DNA from 2 places in the Desulfobacter postgatei 2ac9 genome. Region 2 is predicted to be linked to the other one. Evidence: riboswitches for the same ligand, from Rfam matches in the RefSeq annotation. Region 2 holds a riboswitch; the other holds the start of a gene.
The links. Region 2 has a riboswitch for thiamine pyrophosphate ahead of thiS (sulfur carrier protein ThiS). Riboswitches for the same ligand answer to the same signal wherever they lie in the genome.

Region 1 (6,416 bases), 1.2 Mb from region 2:
TTTAGAAACCGATTTAACGCATTTAGGGCCTGGACAACCCCATGGCCGCAGTCTGAATCCTGAGCTGCATTCCCGTCAAAAATATCCATGGTTTCAAACGACCGCCTGGACAACAGCGTCCAAAATGGCGTGGGCGACCTTCTCCTTTGTCATCAAAGGCAGATCCGTGACTTGTCCGTCCCGGGTGAACAGTTTGACTTTATTGGTGTCTGCCTTAAAGCCGGAACCGCTTTTACCCACAATATTGGCAACAATCATATCCAGTTGCTTTTTCTCCATCTTGCCCACCGCATAGGTTTCAAGGTCACGGGTTTCTGCAGCAAACCCGACCAGGTACTGATTTTTTCTTTTTTTGAGCCCAATGGCCTTTAAAATATCCTTATTCTGGGTCAATTCAAGGGTGACAGCCCCTTGAGTTCCGCTTTTCTTGATTTTATGGGCCTGGACGGACACCGGTTTGAAATCACCCACAGCCGCCACTTTAATAATGATATCGGCCTGGTCCAAAGATTCAAGCATGGCATCATACATCTGATCGCAAGAGCCCACGGATACGCGTGTCACACCAACAGGGGGATCAAGGCTGACAGGGCCGGACACAAGGATAACATTGGCCCCTCTTTTTTCCGCAGCCCCGGCAATGGCATACCCCATTTTACCCGAGGAGTGGTTGCTTATAAAACGTACCGGATCAATGGGCTCAACCGTGGGGCCTGCAGAAACCAGGACGGTCTTTGCTTTCAGGTCCTTTTTGTAAAAAAGCGCACAAGCCCGGTCAAAAATAAACCAGGGTTCAGGCAGACGCCCGGCACCGGAGGTTCTACAGGCAAGCACGCCTGAATCCGGGTCCAGGATATGAATGCCTGTTTCTTCGAGCAGATCCAGGTTTTTCTGCACCCTTATGTTCTGATACATATCCGTGTTCATGGACGGGCAGATCAAAACAGGGCAGGTCATGGCCAGCATGGTGGTGGTCAACGCATCGTCGGCAATGCCGTGGGCCAGCTTGCCGATGCAATTGGCTGTGGCGGGCGCGATGACCGCAAGATCGGACCTTGACCCCACTTCAATGTGGGCAACGCCGGAACCGGGCCCTTCCCACAAATCCAGCAGCACCGGATTTTCCGAGAGCACCTCAAAGGTGGCAGGCCCCACAAACCGGGTGGCAGCCCGGGTCATCGCCACGACCACATCGGCCCCGGCCTTTTTGAAAAGCCTAAGCAGTTCAACGCATTTATACGCGGCAATACCGCCGGTCACCCCTAAAAAAATGTGTTTACCATTCAATGTCATCAATAGGTCCCATCGCTTGTGGGATTTTCCGATACGCCGCGGAAAATTGGGGCTATACCGATTTCAACATAGGTATAAATCTGCTCTTCACGAATTGTAATCACAGCACACCGGGTGGCCTTTTGAAATACCATGATAGTGGTTTCCGGGGCTTTAATCCTGGAAAGGACCGCCCAGTTGTCCTTTTCCATGCTCATGGAAAAAAAACTATAAAGGGAGTTTGGCTCCACCCGCCCTTTAAGGGTAAGAAGTCCGGATCTGAATCCGGGCGTTGACACCACAACCGTGCGGTTTCTAATAATTGTCAACTCCTCGGGCACCAGCACATCCTCAAAATCATGGTAAACAGCAAGGGGTTGCTTCGCTATCCCCGACTGGGGGGGCGTGACCTGATCCGAAGGAGATGCCCCCTTAGAAACCCCGCACCCTGAAACAAAAATAAGGGCTGTAAAGACCAAAGAAACTAAAAAAGCTGATGCCGGACAATGACGAATTTGCATTAATTTTCTCCAGGTTATTCGTTAGCGCAAATGCTATTTCTTCTAAAACGAATCTCCTTAAATGTCAATTCAATGATTAAAACCACAAAGTTCATGAAGAACACGAAGTTTAGGACGCGAATCTCTTCGTGAACTTCGTGTTCTTCGTGGTAAACACTCAATGCTTAAGCAGATTCGCCGTACGTTTAACCGCGCAAAAATCACCACACATGGTACAGACCTCTTGTTCCTCGGGTTGCGAAGATTTTCGGAAACTCCTTGCCTTTTCCGGATCCAGGGCACAGTCGAACTGACCCTCCCAGTCCAGCTCACCCCGGGCTTTGCTCATTTTATGGTCAATAATCTCGGCCCCTTTAAGCCCCTTGGCCAGATCTCCGGCATGGGCGGCGATCCGCGATGCCATAATACCTTCTTTAACATCGTCTGCGGTTGGCAGTCGCAGATGTTCGGCCGGGGTGACATAACATAAAAAGTCGGCACCATGCATAGCGGCCAGGGCTCCGCCGATGGCTGAGGTGATATGATCGTAGCCGGGGGCAATATCGGTAACCAGGGGGCCAAGCACATAAAACGGGGCGTTGTGGCAAAGCTTTTTCTGAAGTTGCATGTTCATTTCTATCTCATGCAGCGGCACGTGACCTGGGCCTTCAATCATGACCTGCACATTTTTTTTCCAGGCCTGCTTGGTCAGTTCTCCCAGGGTGATCAGTTCCTCGATCTGGGGGGCGTCTGTTGAATCCTTTATGGCACCCGGTCTTAGTCCGTCCCCCAGGCTGATGCAGACATCATGGGCCTGGCAAATATCCAGTAACCGGTCAAAGTGTTCATAAAAAGGATTTTCGTTGCCGGTTTTTTCCATCCATTCGAACAGGATGGACCCTCCCCGGCTGACAATGCCGCATAACCGGGGATTGGTTTTTATGCTTCGGGCACATTTTTGGTTAAGTCCGGCATGAATGGTAATAAAATCAATCCCGTTGGCAGCATGGATCTCAACGGTTTCAAACCACTCTTCCAGGGTTATCTCCTCTGTGGGTTTTCCGGTACGGGTTAAGGTGTCATAAATGGGGACCGTACCGATCATCACAGGGATTTGTTCCACCAGACGCTTTCGAAATGTTTCAGTGTCGCCGGATACGCTCAGGTCCATGACGGCATCTGCCTGGTATTCTATGGCCAACTGCGCTTTCCGTATTTCCGAATCAAAACAGCAGACATCTTTGGATACGCCTAAATTGACGTTAATTTTGGTTTTAAGTCCTTTTCCCACACCTGCCGCTTTCAGGTTTAAATGATGTTTATTGGCAGGGATGGCAATTCGACCCTGGGCAAGGCCATCCATGAGCTCCTCTTTTGAAATGGATTCATTGGCGAGAACCTGTTCCATCTGAGGGGTGAGAATGCCTTTTCGGGCTGCATCCATCTGAGTCGTATATGACTGTGACATATGTACATCTCCTGTTTTATATTTCTATCTATAAATATAGGGGGGAAACTGAAACGGAAGGGCCGGGAAATGACAGACAAGCTCTATGCCAAAGCTTCAACCACATTTCCTACGCCGGTACGAACCGGATCAGGTTCCAAGGGTTGAAGTCTTGAGCCAACTTCTCTCAGCTTTTACGAAAGCACCCCCGTGATTAACTGGAATGTCACATACTTGATTCGGAAGGTTCTGTCAATGGATTAGGTTTTCTACACGGTTAAAACAATGATTGAAAACCAATGATGCCTGTAGTATTAATTTTATTTCATGATTTTGGTGAAATTTAACCATGACGTCAGGCAACTTCTATACATTTTGCCTGGCTACCATCCGGAAAATTAAATATCTCTTAAAAAAAAGACAAATTTTAGATACATATACATGGGCTTAACATACCCGAAATAAGCGTATTAAGGTATGGTGAAAAAACCATGCTAATTTGTTCAATATTTCGTTGACGATGAGACTGAATGGAATGATTTTTGCTTTAACATTCAGCATATTTATAAAATCCGGTCTCAAATGAGGGCTTTCCCCGATTATAGCCTGATGGTTGAAAACCTGCCCGGATAATATATATAAACAACAAATTAAAAAAAATAACATGATTAAAAAATTTTTACTGAAAATGATGCCCAGACAACAACACAATGGGGGATTTACACTGATTGAAATGATGATTGTCATTGCAATTATTGGAATTGCCGCGTCAATAGGTGTTCCGAACCTGATGCTCTGGTTTGACAATTTAAGCGTCAAATCTGCCGCAAGGGACTTGTATTCCGCCATGCAGGAGGCCCGCATGATTGCGGTTAGGCAGAATGCCGATACGGCCATTGTTTTTGATACGGCAAACAGCCGTTATGAAATTCGCAGCGACTGGGGGAGTGGAAATAACCTTGAATCAAGAGTATTGCTGTCTTCATATAAAAACAAAGTTCAGTTTGGCAATGGCAATGCAACCGAAACCGAAACCGGGGACGCAGCCTTTGGTGACTTCATCACGTATGCATCAAATGTTCTCGTTGTTAACTCAAGGGGTATTGGCACGGCCGGATATGTCTATCTGGCCAATCCGAACAACGGCACTGCCTATGCCGTAGGCACACGGTCCAGCGGTCTTGTCAGACTCTCAAAATGGTATGGAACAGCAAAATGGCAGTAAACAACCAGAAGGGATTTACCCTAATCGAAATGATGATGGCCCTGGTCATCGGTGCAATGATCACAGCGGCGACCTATGCCACCTACTCTTCCCAGCAAAAAGCCTACCAGACCCAGGACCAGGTGGCTGAAATGCAGCAGAATCTTCGTGCAGCGCTTTACTTAATTATAGAAGAAATCCAAATGGCAGGCTATGACCCTGAGGACAGTGGAAATTTTTCCGTCACTTCGGCAATGCCAGGAAGAATCCAGTTTGAAACAGATAAAGACGAGGACGGCGACAGTGCAGATGAAGATAATGTAAATGATTCAAAGGAGACCATTGACCTCGGCCTGTCTCGCACTTTCGATGCGAACGGGGACGGTATTCCAGATACAGACAGTGACGGGGACGGAGTACCAGATCCTGTGGATATTGGCATTCAGACCGGCGGAGCAGGCGGATTTCAGGACATTGCCGAAAATATCCAGGCAGTTGAATTTTTATACCTTGATTCTGCAGGAATCAATCTCGCCCTGGCACCACCGGTAGATCTAAGTGCTATTCGTTCTGTTCAAATTACGATACTTGCAATAGCTGAACGTTCAGATCCTAAATTTATAAATTCCATGACATATACCACCCCTTCAGGCCAAAACTGGGGACCATACAATGACAACTTTCGCCGCCGGCTGCTCACAACCACAATAAAATGCCGCAATTTAGGAATATAAAAACATGACATTTTTGAGAAATAATCAAGGTTTTACGCTGATAGAATCTCTCATAGCAATGTTTGTACTGGCGGTTGGGATCCTGGCACTGAATACAATGCAGATAAGCAGCATAAGGGGGAATACATCTGCGAACAAGCTGACTGTAGCCAGTACACTTGCGGGGAACAGTTACGAACGCTTATTAAATGTTTCATATAATGATTCAACAATGGATCCTGCCACAAATCCTCATAGTGACGCGGAGCTTACCGGGCTGCAGTTGCCTTCTCATGTTTCTTCGGTTTCATGGAATGTTACTGAGTGGACAAATTCAGATGGCGTAGACAATGATGGAGATGGCGTCACCGATGAATCCGATGAACTGAACATCAAAGTTGTCTCACTTAATGTCAATTACAACGATGGAAGTCCAAAAACATTAACAATCAGTTTTTATAAAAGTGGAATGTTATGATCAAGCATATTCAACAGCCTGTCAAAGATATTCATAATGAAAAGGGATTTGCACTTATTACTACGCTTCTTGTTCTGTCAATTCTGACTTTTATAGGGATAGCAGCAACAAACACTACGAACTTTGAACTTAAAATAGCTGGGAATGAACGTGTTGCATACCAGAGATTCTATATAGCTGACAGCGGATGGAAGCAATCCGGCCCATTCTTAAACACCCTGGCTACGCCGCCTGCTTATATCAACGTGAACCCCGCAGATGTTGACTACAACTATGTGTGGGACGATTATAAACATCTTGTCCGCAATTTTGGTGACCGCACAGATTTTCCAGATGCAAATGATCCGCCGGAAGATTACCCTGTTGACGGGTCGGTCAGCGGTCTGCCCTACTGGTACCGGATACAGCATGATGGCGACCGGCAGGCTGCCGGATTTGGACCAGAATACCGCGATTTTCGGTATCAAGTGTCCTGCAATGCCGATGGTACGACTGAGGTCAATACAATAGTCCGAAAAGTGTACAAGGTAGGATATTGATCGGGCAACCATTCTGCAAAGGAGAAAACATAATGACAAATAAAGGCGCAAACCATCTTTTTTTTATTTTGATACTGTTCATTACACTCTGGATGATGCCCGGGCATGCCCTTGCCCTTTGCAGCATTGATCCAAACGGAACCTATATTGAAGCAGAACATTTCACAGGTGATTACCAGCTGGATCCCTGGTATCACCAATCAGGTGATTATTTTGAGTTGCATCCTGACAATTCAGCCAACGGAGAGATAATTCTTAAATCC
Region 2 (6,416 bases):
TTGCCACATCCATGCCTGTGGGCGGTTCGTTAAATTCTTTTACTGCATTATCCGGGAAAGTTATTTGAATCATTTTTTTTTTACTTCCTGTTTTATATATCATGCCCCGATCTTGCCCTATTTCCAAAGGCAGCGTATGATCAGGCATTGTAAGAAAAAGCCGTTAATTAAAAAAAAGAATTTTAAAAGAAGTGTTTTAAACAATCAAGGGAAAACTAAGGTGGTTTATCAGTTTATAACAACGGACAAAGACCTGGCACAAGTATGCCTGAAACTTGAACCCTGTGAAATAATCGGTGTGGATCTGGAAGCCGATTCCATGCACTGTTTTTCAGAAAAGATATGCCTGATCCAGATTGCAGGCCCAAACCAGGCCTGGCTGCTGGATCCTTTTCTGATCAATGATTTTTTACCCTTTTCCCGAATTCTTGAAAACCCGGAGATTATCAAGGTGTTTCATGGATCAGACTTTGATGTCAGAAGCCTTGACCGGGAGTTGTCCGTTGAAATTGAAAACCTGTTTGACACCGAGATTGCCTGCCGTTTCTTAAATATTAAGGAACGGGGATTGGGCGCACTTTTGAAATCTTTTTTTGATATTGATGTGGATAAAAAATACCAGAAGGTGGACTGGTCAAAACGGCCCTTGAAAGAGGAGATGATTGCCTACAGTGTGGGGGATGTGGCAACGCTTGTGGACCTGCATGACCTTTTAAAAGAACGTCTTGAAAAGATCGGGCGTCTGGCCTGGGCTGAAGAGGAGTTTGAGTTGCAGGCCAGGGTCAAATACGAGAGCAATCATTCAAGACCCTTGTTCAGACGGTTCAAGGGAGCCGGAAAACTTGACAACCGCAGCCTTGCCGTGCTGGAGCATTTGCTGGAAGTCCGACTTTCCGAGGCCGAGAAAAAGGATCTGCCTCCCTTTAAAATTATGTCCAACCAGTCCATTCTGACCATGGTTCAGCACAGGCCGACCAGTGTCGAGTCGATATTGAAACATCGGGCCCTTAGCCCTAAACAGAGCGGCATGTACGGGCAGTTATGCGTCAAGGCCATTGAAACCGCTCTTGCCTTACCTCACCGGGAACTGCCGTCCTATCCCAAAACCCGGATGCCCAGGAAAACCTCCCAGATCCTTGCCCGTATTGATGCATTGAAAAAAATGCGTGAAACAGCGTCCCAGACTTTGGCCATGGAACCGGGATTTTTGATCAACAACAATATGATTTGCGCTGTGGCTGCGGGCAAGCCGGCAAGCCTGGAAGATTTGTTGCTGATTCCGGGCATGCGAAACTGGCAGGTTGAGGCGCTTGGTGAGCATATTCTTGAGACCCTGTCCCGGGTTCAGTGAGTGAAAAAGAGAAAAATAGATAAGGATAAACAATGCGTATAGATTTCTGGAAAATGCACGGTATCGGCAATGATTTTATCATGCTGGATGACCGGGACAAGACCATTGCAGGATATATTGACTATTCGGATCTGGCTGTGCGCCTGTGCCACCGGCGGTTCGGCATCGGTGCCGACGGCATTATCCTGGCCCGGCATTCTGATACCCATGATATTCGGTTTATAATCATCAATTCAGACGGGTCCGAACCTGAAATGTGCGGCAACGGCATGCGCTGTTTTGCCAAGTATCTGTACGAAAACAATATTCTTGTAAAAGATGAAATAAAGGTTCAGACCCTGGCCGGAACCGTGGTGCCCCGGATTGAAAAAAAGCAAAGCGGACAGGTGGTCTCCGTATGCGTGGATATGGGGGTGCCAAGGCTTGTGCCTCAGCAGATTCCTTTTGTCCATGACAGGGATATGGCCCTCGGGGTACCCATAGAGACAGCCCAGGGCACAATGTTGGTATCCTGTGTTTCCATGGGGAATCCACATGCCGTGATCTTTGTGAATGACTTGTCACTGGTGGATATTGAAACGATTGGTCCCATGGTGGAAAATCATCCTCGTTTTCCTGAAAAAACCAATGTGGAGTTCATTGAAGTCGTCTCTGACAGGCAATTAAAAATGCGGGTGTGGGAACGCGGGGCCGGAATAACCCTTGCCTGCGGCACCGGTGCCTGTGCTGCCGTTACGGCCGCCCATCTTACGGGACGGGCAGGACGTCAGGTGCGTGTTAATCTGGACGGCGGGGACCTGGATATTTCATGGAATGAATCCAGCGGCCATATTTTTAAGACCGGGCCTGCCCAAACCGTTTTTAAGGGAACTTTTGATATTTAGTCCAGGGTTGACAAAGCTTTTTAATCTATATATAGCTTGATTCATCGTTTGGGGTGGCGCACAGCGTCTGAGATAATACCCATTGAACCTGATCCGGATAATACTGGCGAAGGGAAGAGCGGACAAGAAAATAGTAAACCCGGAAAAATCCGGATTTAGGCATTTTTATAGCCGCTTGCCCTTCCCTTGAGGGCAAGCGGCTTTTTTTATTTAGGATTTTTGCCTATGAATATTTTTGTCAATGGAAACAAGGAACGCATAGAGCCATGCACGTTGGCACAGTTGATCGCCTGTAAAAAGCTCGATGCAGGGGCGCTGGTTATTGAACTTAACCGGCAAATCATCAAACAGGAATTTTGGTCGACAACTGAACTTCAGGAAGATGATTGCCTGGAGATGCTCAGTTTTGTCGGAGGAGGCTGATTATGAAAGACGATGTACTTCGATTGGGGGGGAAAGAATTCAGTAACCGGTTACTGACCGGTACCGGGAAATTCGGCAATCATGGGCAAATTCCCAAGATGCTCGCGGCCAGCGGTTCACAGATGATCACTGTCGCTTTGCGTCGTGTGGACATCACGGCTCAGTCTGAAAATATTCTTGAATACATCCCCAAACATGTGACCCTGCTGCCGAATACATCCGGCGTCCGAAGCGCAGAACAGGCCGTACGCATTGCACGTATTGCCCGGGAAGCCGGTTGTGGTGATTTCATTAAAATTGAAGTCATCACCGATATGAAATACCTGATGCCGGACAATTGGGAGACCTTGAAGGCAACGGAGATTCTGGCCAAAGAAGGGTTCCAGGTGCTGCCTTATGTCCTGCCGGACCTGCCCCTGGCCAAACGGCTGGAAAACGCGGGTGCCGCGGCGGTGATGCCTCTGGGCGCACCCATCGGAACCAACCGGGGGCTGGAGACCAAACCGCTTATTGCCATGTTAATTGAAAACGTCTCCGTACCCATCGTTGTCGATGCGGGAATCGGCAAGCCTTCCCAGGCAGCGGCTGCAATGGAAATGGGTGCGGATGCGGTTCTGGTGAATACCGCCATTGCCACGGCCCGGGACCCGGAAGTTATGGGGCGCGCCTTTGATCTCGCGGTCAAGGCCGGACGGGCTGCCTACCTGGCTGAAATGGCCGAAGAGTCTACCCTTGCCCGGGCCTCTTCTCCACTCACCGGATTCCTTGACGAGGTATGAGGTATAAAGAGGATTAGATTATGTCATTTTACGAGATCGTTGAGCGATACCGGGATTTTGACGTTCCCCATTTTTTTGACCAGGTGAGCGATCAGGATGTCATCCGCAGTCTGGCCAAGGAAAAACCCGGTCCCATGGATTTCTTGACCCTGCTGAGCCCCAGGGCTGCCGGACATCTTGAAGTCATGGCCCGCAAAGCCCACCACCTGACCGTGCAATATTTCGGACGCACGATCCAGATGTTTATTCCGTTGTACATCTCCAACTACTGTAACAACGGCTGTGCCTACTGCGGGTTTAATCACAGAAACCCCATCCTTCGCCGGAGGCTCAGCCTGGAAGAGATTGAGATTGAGGCCGAGGCCATTGCCAAAACCGGTATGCAGCATGTACTTTTTCTCACCGGTGAGGCTCAGCACATGACCCCCATGTCATACCTGGTGGATGCGGCTCAACTGCTCAAGAAACATTTTGCATCCGTGGCGATCGAGGTCTACCCGCTTGAGGTTGATGACTACCGCCAACTCTACGGGGCCGGTGTCGATTCCATGACCATGTTCCAGGAAACCTATGACGAAGATGTTTATAAACGGGTTCATCTGGCCGGCAAAAAAATGGATTACCAATGGCGGCTCAACGGGCCTGAACGCGCCGCGATGGCCGGCATGCGGGTGGTCAACCTCGGGGCGCTGCTGGGTCTTTCCGAGCCGCGCCGGGACATGTTTTTCACCGGATTACATGCCCGCTACCTTGAAAACAAGTATATCGATACCGAAGTCGCCATCTCCCTGCCCCGGTTTAACGAGGCGGAAGGCGATTTTCAACCCGACTACCTGGTGGATGACAAAACCTTTGTTCAGTTCATGACCGCGTTGCGCATCTTCCTGCCACGTTCGGGAGTGACCGTCTCCACCCGTGAAAACGCCACCTTTCGCGACCATATCCTGCCCCTGGGGGTTACCCGTTACTCTGCCGGGTCAAGCACCGGTGTCGGTGGATATACCGAGGTGCCCGAGGGTCAGACGCCGCAATTTGAAATCACCGATGTCCGCAGTGTGGCTCAGGTGGCCGATGCCATTCTCGCCCAGGGCTACCAGCCGATTTACAAAGACTGGGACTGCATCTGATGAAAATCGGTATTGCAGGGGTCGGCGGTATCGGCTCCAACGTGGCACTTAACCTGGTGCGAAGCGGCGTTGTGCAACTCAAACTGGTCGATTTCGACCGGGTAGAATCCGGCAACCTTAACCGCCAGTTTTATTTTTCCGACCAGATCGGCCTGTTCAAAGTCGAGGCACTTAAAATCAACCTAAGCCGCATTAACCCCAAGGTAGAGATCGAGGCGCTGATTCAGCGTATTGACGCGAAAAACTGCGCAGAATTGTTCTTGGACTGCGATCTTATCGTTGAGGGCTTTGACCGCCAGGTGGATAAAAAAATGCTCATCGAAACCTTTGCCGACAAAAAGGGGGTGGTTTCAGCCTGCGGCATTGCCGGATCCGATTTGGCCGCCATCGGTTCGCGCAGAATCGGCAACTGCTACATTGTGGGCGACTTTACCACCGATTGCGACCAGGCCCCGCTCTTCAGCCACAAGGTGACCACCGTGGCCAATCACATGAGTGAACTCATTCTTTGTCAACCCGGCGTAATTCATGAAAATACATTTTCATAGGTTTTGTTAACCACCAAGATCACGAAGGAGACGAAGAATAAAATCTGTGCAGATAATTGACCTTCGTGTCCTTCGTGCGCTTCGTGGTAAAAATAGGTGTCTGGTGGCGGCGTTTTAAAATATGGACAACTCGGTCATTAACCGGTAAGTAAATGTCATGAGGGTCTATTTTACCATAATCACGGTTGTTCTTGTTGTTCTTGTTTCCCCTGCATCCGCCCAGGAACATGCTTTGTTTCGGGAACGGGATGCGTACATGGCCGACCTGGTGTCAAAAATAAAAGCCTCCACCGTATCCGTGGGCACCTATTATTATAAGGATGTCCCCATGACCCGGTTTTTGGGTACCGGCTTTGCCATCGGGGACGGCAGCAGAATCGTCACCAACCAGCATGTACTCGAGGCCATTAAAGAAAAGAAACTCATGTTCCATCTGCGTATTTTTCACAAAAATTTGTCGGGCAAAGGGGTTAAAGCCGTCTTGCTCGCCGAAGACCCTTTCCACGACCTGGCCATACTGGAGATGGCAGGCAAATTGGATCCCTTGCCCATGGCGGCGGATGGTGCCCTCAAAGAGGGGCACCAGGTGGCGATTACCGGATATCCCATCGGTTTTGTGCTCGGCCTCAATGCAACCACCCACACAGGTATTGTTTCGGCCATTGCGCCGGTTATTCTGCCCACCCCCCACGGCAGCCTGATCAAAGGAGAGATGATCAAATACCTTGAAGACCCATGGGAGATTATCCAGCTTGATGCCGTTGCCTTTCCGGGGAACAGCGGAAGCCCGGTCTATCGGATTGCCACCGGAGAAGTTGTCGGAGTGATCAATAAGGTTTTTGTCAAAGGGAAAAAAGAATACGTCCTTAAAGAGCCCACGGGAATCGCCTATGCCGTACCGGTCAGTTTTGTCCGAAAGCTTAACCGGTCCATTAAAAAGTAAAGGGTCCCCAACCCGTTACCCCGGCAGAAAGGTCAAAAGACCCTGGAGAAACGCCGTGCACAAAATTACCAGGACAATGCCCAAACTGATCCGGCCGATTACCGGACCTGATAACGGTGCAGACAACGGATAATAACACAGGCCGATTCCGGTACCGGCAAGAAAACCAAACAGGTGGGCAGATACGTCGGTATTTTCACCATGGCTGAACATGGCGGTAAGTGTGGCTGCCGCGGCAAAGGGGGCCACTCCTTTGAGTTTTGGACATACGGATTGACCTGATTTTTCGCCAATGGTCATGCGCCGGGCCCCAAGGAGTCCCGCCGCCGCCATAACCGCTGTGGAGGCCCCGGGTAGTGAT

Region 1: it holds a riboswitch for thiamine pyrophosphate, as region 2 does, so the genes downstream of both, thiC (phosphomethylpyrimidine synthase ThiC) here and thiS (sulfur carrier protein ThiS) in region 2, are expected to answer to the same signal.

What each region holds. Positions count from the first base shown of each region.
Region 1 is NZ_CM001488.1:1,236,337-1,242,752, reverse strand. Features, by position in the region: gene DESPODRAFT_RS05695 (uracil-DNA glycosylase family protein) at 1-89, opposite strand, end outside; gene coaBC (bifunctional phosphopantothenoylcysteine decarboxylase/phosphopantothenate--cysteine ligase CoaBC) at 94-1,293, opposite strand; gene DESPODRAFT_RS05685 (hypothetical protein) at 1,293-1,793, opposite strand; gene thiC (phosphomethylpyrimidine synthase ThiC) at 1,951-3,240, opposite strand; TPP riboswitch at 3,328-3,439, opposite strand; gene DESPODRAFT_RS21435 (GspH/FimT family pseudopilin) at 3,884-4,444, shown strand; gene DESPODRAFT_RS05670 (prepilin-type N-terminal cleavage/methylation domain-containing protein) at 4,435-5,157, shown strand; gene DESPODRAFT_RS05665 (prepilin-type N-terminal cleavage/methylation domain-containing protein) at 5,162-5,614, shown strand; gene DESPODRAFT_RS05660 (pilus assembly PilX family protein) at 5,611-6,153, shown strand; gene DESPODRAFT_RS05655 (PilC/PilY family type IV pilus protein) at 6,186-6,416, shown strand, end outside.
Region 2 is NZ_CM001488.1:3,961,122-3,967,537, reverse strand. Features, by position in the region: gene thrS (threonine--tRNA ligase) at 1-73, opposite strand, end outside; gene DESPODRAFT_RS18400 (ribonuclease D) at 221-1,351, shown strand; gene dapF (diaminopimelate epimerase) at 1,384-2,235, shown strand; TPP riboswitch at 2,275-2,369, shown strand; gene thiS (sulfur carrier protein ThiS) at 2,461-2,658, shown strand; gene DESPODRAFT_RS18385 (thiazole synthase) at 2,661-3,437, shown strand; gene thiH (2-iminoacetate synthase ThiH) at 3,458-4,564, shown strand; gene thiF (sulfur carrier protein ThiS adenylyltransferase ThiF) at 4,564-5,112, shown strand; gene DESPODRAFT_RS18370 (S1 family peptidase) at 5,270-6,055, shown strand; gene DESPODRAFT_RS18365 (hypothetical protein) at 6,071-6,355, opposite strand; gene DESPODRAFT_RS21630 (hypothetical protein) at 6,252-6,416, opposite strand, start outside.